Regions from separate parts of the Paenibacillus sp. 23TSA30-6 genome, predicted to be linked through region 1. Evidence: a T-box and tRNA genes for the amino acid it is inferred to sense, from the RefSeq annotation. Region 1 holds a T-box; the other regions hold tRNA genes.
The links. A T-box is a leader RNA that pairs with one kind of tRNA and senses whether it is charged. The one in region 1 lies ahead of leuS (leucine--tRNA ligase), so its partner is inferred to be a tRNA-Leu.

Region 1 (2,207 bases):
ATTGCTGCTACTTTTCGCAGAACGTATGCCGGTCTTAAGCCTGGCGGAACCTTTCTGTTCGATGTACATCATCCCCAGACGTTTGTGCGTTATGATGAAGAGCAGCCCTTTGTACTGGATGAGCGTTCCATTTCATATATCTGGACTTGTGCGTTGGATGCTCCACGCTGTGAAATTGAGCATCATCTCAGCATTTTTGCGAGAGCGGAAAATGAAGGGCGCGATGTATACCAGCGGTTCGAGGAAATTCATGTGCAACGTGCCTATGACCCGGACTGGATGAAAACGGAATTGTCCAAAGCCGGTTTTCGCGATGTGAAGGTATATGCGGACTTTGAATGGATAGAAGCAGTAGATGACGCGGCGAGATTATTTTATGTTGCTGTAAAATAGTGAACCTTCATCAAGCGAATATCGAAAAAGAAAGACGCTTTTCATGATGACATGAAGGGCGTCTTTTTGCATAAGAGCTTCGAAATTATATGTTTACTTTATAGTTCAGTTGAAGTTCATCACCCGGTACACCGCGAATGCCCCAATTCTGTTTCGGTGTCTCAAATATAGTAATTTCAAGATCCTGCGGGGCAATGCCTAAATCGTTAATTCTTTGGAATAGCAGTTGGATGAGGTGCTTTTTAGCCTCTGTCGTTCTGCCTTCAAACACACTAATTTCAATAATGGTGTATGCCTCCGAGCGATCGTGGGCAAATATGAAGTCTTCCTGATTCATAGGAAAAAAACGATGAAACCTTTTGTCGGGGGGATATTGGAACGCATCCACCACAGCGGAATGAATCACATCTGAAAGTTGCTCCTTGATCGGATTCAGGGCTTCTTTTATTCCGTAAATTTTAATTTGTGCCATATCTCAGCTCACCTTTCTCATCTCAACTCATCTCAATCTGGTTCGGAGCTATTATAAAACATTTGCCTCCCATGTGTCATGGAGCAAACGAATGAAGTTGGTGTTTAGCACCAGATGTAGTCCTTATTTGACTTTTTTCGCGGTTTTCAATATAATAGTGCCATTATTAACGGTTAAACAATCGCTGATGAGGAATAGTAGTTTTGTCTGGACATGTAGAGAGCCGGCGGATGGTGCAAGCCGGTTGACAGTGCAAAGTGAACTCGCCTCGGAGATATGCGGCCAACGCAGGAATGCCCTATACAGGTGCTTGTACCCTGTTATTAACCCGCATCGGATCACCTCCGTTATCAGGTGCAAAGGGAGTAGAAGGCGAAGAACGCTTTCTGCTAACTAGGGTGGTACCACGGGAATATAACCTCTCGTCCCTAGCGCTGACACGCTACGGGATGCAGAGGTTTTTTTGTTGCATACCGTTTGAGGAGGAAATGACAATGACAGACACACAGCCGAAGCACGGCTATCAACCGCAAAGTATTGAACCAAAATGGCAGAAATATTGGGATGAGAACAAAACGTTCCGTACCGGGGAAGAGCCGGGCAAACCGAAGTTTTATGCTTTGGATATGTTCCCGTACCCGTCTGGAGCTGGTCTGCATGTAGGCCACCCGGAAGGATATACGGCAACGGATATTGTTTCACGTTATAAAAGAATGCGCGGCTACAACGTACTGCATCCGATGGGTTGGGACGCCTTCGGTCTGCCTGCTGAACAGCATGCGCTGGATACGGGAGAGCATCCGCGTGAAATTACGGTGAAAAATGTAAATAACTTCCGCCGTCAAATTAAATCGCTAGGCTTTTCATACGACTGGGATCGTGAAATCAGCACGACTGACCCTGATTATTATAAATGGACACAATGGATTTTCATCCAGCTGTACAAGCGCGGCCTTGCTTATGTAGCTGAAGTACCTGTGAACTGGTGTCCTGCGTTGGGTACGGTGCTGGCTAATGAAGAGGTTATTGACGGGAAGAGTGAGCGTGGTGGTCATCCGGTCATTCGCAAACCCATGCGTCAATGGATGCTGAAAATTACGGAATATGCGGATCGTCTTCTGGATGATTTGGAGGAGCTGGATTGGTCCGAAAGCATTAAAGATATGCAGCGAAACTGGATCGGCAAGTCTACTGGAGCAGAGGTCCATTTTCCGATTGAGGGCCATGACAAGCAACTGACGGTATTTACAACCCGCCCGGATACGCTGTTCGGCGCAAGCTACTGTGTGCTGGCTCCTGAGCAGGAATTGGTGGATGTTATCACTACACCTGAGCAAAAGGA
Region 2 (2,207 bases), on a different contig from region 1:
CGCCATGATCAGCATAGGGATCAGATGGATGCGGGAATAACCTGAGAATTCATACAGATTAATTGGCATATAGGCAGGAAAAAGGATGATCTCCAGCGGTATGAACGAGATCGATGCTGGCCATTTGCGCTGCCCCGTTGCAGCGAGAATCGCCTTTGTCAGAATGCTGGTCGATTTCCCAGGTCCACCTTGCGATTGGATGTAGCGCTTGGCCCGCTCCATCGACTCGTCCGTCGGTTCACTGTACCCGGAATAGAGCAGGGCATAATAGGCATCAATGGAAACGGATAAATTACCTTCTTGCTCGTCCCGGTACCAACGCCAACAGCCTTCCGGCTGCTGCTCCGCAAGGATGCGATCATGCAGACGCCGGATCAGCTCTTCATTCTGTATATCCAATATCCGAAAGAGGATCATGACATAAGCATCCATCGTCACCCCGTTCTCAAAGCAAAAATGCCATGATCCGTCTTGATGCTGCTGGCGCATAAAAAAGTTCCTCAGCTTCCTTGTCCCCTCATCGACCGCGCTCCGTGCATCGCCCATTCTCTTGTACCTCCATATAACGTCATGATGTACATTATATGAACGCCGGTACGAGGAAATGATGTGCCGCTTGCTGTCGTCTGACGGTTAAGCATTAAACACCAAAAAGGACCCCATACCATTTCAGGACTACAGACTCTTTTGTTGGTGCGATATAAAGTTGGCTTTTTCAGAAACAGTCATGATACTCCTTGCTATTATAGAATGTCCAGCCAGATTTTGAAGGCCGTCGCCAGAAACAAATCAAAATCAAGACCGCATCTACAGTCATTCTCGTACTTGGCGATTTAGACGCTTACACCAATGCAGCAAACATTCATGAGGGGGTACATCTGGGTGTCACGAGTACACTTTACATAACCCGAATATGCAAAAAGCTCCTGAATTTCCACAGGAGAAATTCAAGAGCGTTCATTTTTAAGATGATGCGGTCGAGAGGACTCGAACCTCCACGGGGGTTAGCCCACACGGACCTGAACCGTGCGCGTCTGCCAATTCCGCCACGACCGCATATATGTTGTCATTCGTCCTCGAAAGATCAATCTTTCTTAGCGACAAGATAGATCATACCATGCTCATAAGAAGAAGTCAAACACTATATATTTTTATTCCCTCTTGATAAATTAGGAATAATACACTAAAATAAGAACATAAGTTCCTGAGAACGCTAGTTCTTTTCGTTCAGTCAGATATGGATTATCATCACATTTTCCTAAGGCGGTGAATGGTTATGATCTCTTCAGTTACTACTCAGAATGAATTGTCTCTTGTGAAAAATTATCTGCTCCTTACCTTTATTCAAAAGGTATTTGAGCGGGACAGTCTTATTCTTGAAGAAAGCGGTATGCTGAAAACGCCTGATCTTTATGTCGAAATGGTTAACGCAGGAGTAGATCGTACCGGAATCTTACTATCTGAAATAAAACATGAATTTAATAAATGTCATATTCGTGTTTTGGACATACAACAAAACCACTCAGGCGTTCACGCCACCTATATAAGTAAAGGAAATAAAGAGCAGTTCAGTATGGCTATGCCTGTATTCCGCAAAGAAATGTATGAACGAATGCGCGCTTATCTGGGGCTCTCAACCTCTATGCCTCATACAGCTGCCTCCCCTTTACCCGAAAAACATCGCTCCGAGTTTCCAGACAGCCGCTCAGCTTCCAAGCCCCTACGGTTTGTTGAACGAAGTCTGGTTACATCCTCCTCGGCCTATAAGCGTAAATCGCTTCGCCCTGCTGCTTCTGCCGCAAGCGGAAGTGCATAATCCCCGCACAGCCCGCAAACGAAAGAAGCTTCCGCAGGCACAAGCGTGCTCGGAAGCTTCTTTACATAAACATCAGCTATCGTTATCCATTCCTACCCGCTATGAACGGTGTATAAAGAATTCCCACTAATAATTCGCTTTATTGCAGCGCCTTCTGTACACGTGTAACCCCTTGGCTAAGAGCGTGTCCTCCGCCTACCGCTGCAGCTACAGCAATGGTCTCCATAATCTCCTGATCACTGGCTCCTTTGGACCGGGCCTCGTCCACATGATAAAACGTACAAACCTCGTTGTTGGCAAATAAGCCAATGCCGAGCGCAATCAGTTGCTTGGTTTTCTCGTCTAAGCTCCCGGCTTGAAAGCACTCTCCGGTGAAACGATGATAGGCATA
Region 3 (2,207 bases), on a different contig from region 1:
AGAGAACATATTTAATTAGTGTATATAAAAATGTAAAAGGCTCTGTTTTTGCCGTATTCATACGGGAGCAGAGCCTTGTTTCATTGAGACAGCGTAACTTAATGATGGCTGTGTCTTGTCCAAACCATTACAAATTCCTTTTCACGCGTTTCTGGATCAACGGATTCCTCTTGAATGATAAAGCTATTTTTGGTATAAAAGTTAAATGCCTTCGTGTTGGACTGGTACACTTTCAATTGGATCTGCTCATGTTGCTTCTTAACCCATTCTAGTAGTAACTTGCCATAGCCTTTTCGTTGGGAACCTACTCGTATAAATAAGGCCGCCAAATATCCATCTATCATGGAAACGAAGCCACCTATTGTGTGATCGTCTTGTATAATAACGTAGTTTTGAGCTAGAGGAAGGTATTTGTCCTCCATTTGTCCAACCTGTGATGTCCAATATTGTGGATCAATAAAATGATGGGCCTCTACGGAAGCTTCCAGCCATATAGAGGTTAATTCTTTAAACTCTTTCACTTTCCCTGGTCGAATAGACATAGAGTGACCTCTTTTCCCAGTATGTAATTGGGTTACGATAGTATGATGTTTAACATAAAAAAGACCGTCCGTAGACGGCCTTTTTACCCGTGGCGCTTATTTAAAGCTTTGATCCGTATCCCGCGCCTCCGTCATCTCTGAGAATTAGAGAATGGCGGACTGGGTAAGGGATACGTTCAACATCTGATTACTAATGTTGACGCACCTCCTTTCCTGATGCGTTCATCTTACCATATATGGTATGATATATCCAGTTATTTTCGTATGTTTTCGGGAATTATATATAGAAAATACAATATAAAAATGGCTTGCTTTTATTCTCTATGGGCGATATAATCTTAACTACGGTGATTATATGTACTGGACATTTTTTATGGCTTTGTTACATAGATAAACATCGGCATGATTACATATTATGCGGTCGTGGCGGAATTGGCAGACGCGCACGGTTCAGGTCCGTGTGGGCTAACCCCCGTGGAGGTTCGAGTCCTCTCGACCGCATCTTACCCTAACAATTACAGGTTCTTGGATTGGCTGGATGCCACCAAGAGCCTGTTTTCATATGGTCAAGAAGCTCCGTGTGTTGCTCATCTCTTGGTGAACGGCATTTATGGCCATGTTATCAGAAATAAATAATCATTCTATTTACTGGAATATATATTTAATATAGTCTTTTACACTCTGATCAATTTCTTCATCGCTCGCTTGAAATGAGGCTCCAAAGACAGCGAAATAGGGTAATGATATTGCACCAACATGTACTGCGCTGGCTTTAAAAGGTGTTATAACTTCATCTACAGTAAACGTAACGGAACCAGTAGGTAAATAATTTTCTTTTTTATCGCCAATGGACACTGCTATCCCTAGCTTCTTTCCTTTTAGCTTATTACCTTTTGAACCATAAGCCCATCCATGAGTAAAGACATCATCCATCCATTTTTTTAATAAAGGCGGGTAACTATACCAATATAAAGGGAATTGAAATATTACATTGTTGTATGCTTCAAGTAACTTTTGCTCTTTCAAGACATCAATGCTCCAGTTTGGATACTCTTTATAAATCTCATGAATTGTAATTTCATGGGTATATTGAAGTAATTCTTGTTTCCATCTTTTATTTACTCTAGAATCTTCAATATTCGGATGAGCTAAAATCACAAGAGTTTTCATAATAAATCACCTTTCTTGCGTAACATATTTTGCTTTTTGTAGATACTTATATTATTATTCTGTACGCTTCAAAAAAAGTAAATACACACAATAAAGTAATATAGTTACTTGAAAGTGTGCATTGGACTTAGAGTGAAGATATGCGATTATAAAAATAATTAGATAAACTTTGTTATTTTTAGCGTTGAAGAGGTGGTACTATGAAACAATATAATTTAGGCATAGAAGCAACACTTGAGATCATCGGAGGTAAATGGAAATCATTAATCATATGTTTATTAATGTCTGGTAGAAAAAGGACAAGTGAATTACAGCGTAGTATTCCAGGCATTTCTCAAAAGGTTCTTATACAGCAACTTCGTGAACTTGAAAAGGATGGTATTATAGGAAGGCATGTGTATAATCAAATGCCTCCAAAAGTGGAGTATTATATAACGGAATATGGAATTACAGCAAATGAAATTATTGACTTAATGTGTTCTTGGGGTAGAGCTA
Region 4 (2,207 bases), on a different contig from region 1:
TTTTAAACAAAATACGATTTTACAGTTTCAGACAGTGCAATACATCTATTATAGACTTGCAACCCCTCGTTAAATTGCTTACAATTTAATTGTAAAATAGTAAATAGGAGAGATACCATGACCGTTTATGAATATGATGCACAAACCCTGCAAGGGAAAGAGATTCCGTTGTCCACATACGAAGGAAAAGTTCTGCTTATCGTGAATACAGCCAGCAAATGCGGGCTAACCCCTCAATACAAGGCGCTACAAGAGCTATATGACCAGTACCATGAGCAGGGGCTTGAAATCCTGGGCTTCCCCAGCAACCAGTTTGCCAAGCAAGAGCCGGGTTCCAGCGAGGACATTTCGGAGTTTTGCCAGATTAACTATGGAGTTACGTTCCCGATGTTTGCCAAAACAGATGTCAATGGCGATCAGGCACACCCTTTATTCCGCTACCTCACCCGGACAGCTCCGGGCGTACTAGGCTCCAAAGCGATCAAATGGAATTTTACTAAATTTTTAATTACACGCGAAGGTAACGTATTTAAGCGCTACGCCCCACAGACAACTCCGGATAAACTGGCGGGGGATATAGAGAAGCTCTTGTAGCAAAGCTTACAAGCCACTTCATCACTGTTCACAAGCAGCCGAACCAGGCGGCTGCTCCTGTGGCTAGGAAAAAAGGGATATAACAAAAAAAAGCATCCCTTCACGCCAAAAACGTGTCAGGATGCTTTTTTAACTGTGTCTTGCATGTAATGCGGTCGAGAGGACTCGAACCTCCACGGGCGTACGCCCACTACCCCCTCAAGATAGCGTGTCTGCCATTCCACCACGACCGCAAATTCTAATGTTTTGAGGCAACAGATTTATTATACTCCCTTGTATTCTATTTGTAAACATAAATACAATAATTATTTTTAAAGTCATATAATCTAACATATAAAAGCTATTAAAATATTTAATTTGACATACAAGCATCTTGAGTGTAAATATATATTACATAATATCACTAAAATTTTTCTTAATCCGATTTTTAAAGTCACTTAATATAACATAAAATTATACTCTAAGGAGGCGAACCGCTTTGCAAAAAGGCAATCGTTTGCTGAACTACGCATTGCTGTTGGACCCTTCCCTGCCTGTCGGTGGCTTCACTCGTTCCTACGGGCTAAAGGAGCTGTTTCGAAATGGTCGTTTAACCTGTCTGCAAGACCTGGAACACTATGCACGCACCGATCTGCATCCTCAATTCACATCCCTCGATGGCATGGCTATCAAAAGCCTTTATATCGCTGTTCAGCAAAATGATGGTTGGCGTATCGCTCTTATTGATAAAATGCTGCACGCCCAGCGTTCTTCCCTACAGCACATGAAAGAGTCACGCTTATCCGGCCAACGCCTGCTCAAGCTCGCTAAGGCTTTGTACCCTTGGCTTGAATTCGACCAGCTCGAAGCTATACTTATCCAATACAATGCGATTGGCACACTCGCAACCGTTCATACCTGGATTAACGTTTCTCTTGGAAATGATGTAGAGCAAACCATTCACGGCTACCTTGCCGCAGCAGTGTCCTTCTGTGTCGAAGATGCTTCCAAACTACTCCATCCTCCTTATGAGGAAAAAAATCCTGTTATTCAACGAATGACCAACGAGCTTCTAGACGCATGGAAACAATTCAACACCCCTGAGACTGAGCCAACCGCATTTCAGCGTCGCCTTCTGCAAAGACACTGGTCCAACTCCTACATTACGCAGCCACCCTATATGAGCAGCAACCACCAGCGCGGGTAAGATTCGACTAATTCCTTCGTCTGTCCCCATTATACGCCTCCAGCATCCCCCTGATGCCTGTTTTCACCCTTCCAGCACAACGCCAAAAGCACTTCCACCACTTTTTTCAGTGGCAGAGTGCTTTTTTTATCCAGATTACAACTGACATTTCTCACATTTACAGGCTCTGGATGGATTATTCAAACCATTTATCACTTAAATAAGTAATAAATTTATCTCAATTACGTATTTTAGATTGTAAAAACACGTATAAACGTGTATCATAGTTTTAGATGGTTAATTCTAACATGTTTACTGATGATTATTATAACACACCAATTATTCCGCAAGAATCCGTAAGGGGCGATTTCACTTGAACAACAAAATGCCTGTCACCTCCTTCGGGTGGGCCATCAAACAAAGGCTTGTCGAACTTCGACTGGATCAG

Region 2: it has a tRNA-Leu gene. The T-box ahead of leuS (leucine--tRNA ligase) is inferred to sense a tRNA for this amino acid. The anticodon was not compared.
Region 3: it has a tRNA-Leu gene. The T-box ahead of leuS (leucine--tRNA ligase) is inferred to sense a tRNA for this amino acid. The anticodon was not compared.
Region 4: it has a tRNA-Leu gene. The T-box ahead of leuS (leucine--tRNA ligase) is inferred to sense a tRNA for this amino acid. The anticodon was not compared.

The regions. Positions count from the first base shown of each region.
Region 1 covers NZ_SLTL01000010.1:204,561-206,767, forward strand. Annotated here, with positions in the region: gene E0698_RS12070 (class I SAM-dependent DNA methyltransferase) at 1-393, shown strand, start outside; gene E0698_RS12075 (tautomerase family protein) at 479-865, opposite strand; T-box leader at 1,041-1,298, shown strand; gene leuS (leucine--tRNA ligase) at 1,360-2,207, shown strand, end outside.
Region 2 covers NZ_SLTL01000007.1:128,391-130,597, forward strand. Annotated here, with positions in the region: gene shc (squalene--hopene cyclase) at 1-546, opposite strand, end outside; tRNA gene E0698_RS08485 (tRNA-Leu) at 973-1,056, opposite strand; gene E0698_RS08490 (hypothetical protein) at 1,277-1,816, shown strand; gene E0698_RS08495 (carboxymuconolactone decarboxylase family protein) at 1,956-2,207, opposite strand, start outside.
Region 3 covers NZ_SLTL01000007.1:219,207-221,413, reverse strand. Annotated here, with positions in the region: gene E0698_RS08945 (GNAT family N-acetyltransferase) at 1-1, shown strand, start outside; gene E0698_RS08940 (GNAT family N-acetyltransferase) at 99-542, opposite strand; tRNA gene E0698_RS08935 (tRNA-Leu) at 960-1,043, shown strand; gene E0698_RS08930 (NAD(P)H-dependent oxidoreductase) at 1,188-1,712, opposite strand; gene E0698_RS08925 (winged helix-turn-helix transcriptional regulator) at 1,913-2,207, shown strand, end outside.
Region 4 covers NZ_SLTL01000001.1:319,869-322,075, reverse strand. Annotated here, with positions in the region: gene E0698_RS01675 (glutathione peroxidase) at 118-594, shown strand; tRNA gene E0698_RS01670 (tRNA-Leu) at 745-827, opposite strand; gene E0698_RS01665 (urease accessory UreF family protein) at 1,091-1,780, shown strand; gene E0698_RS01660 (XRE family transcriptional regulator) at 2,133-2,207, shown strand, end outside.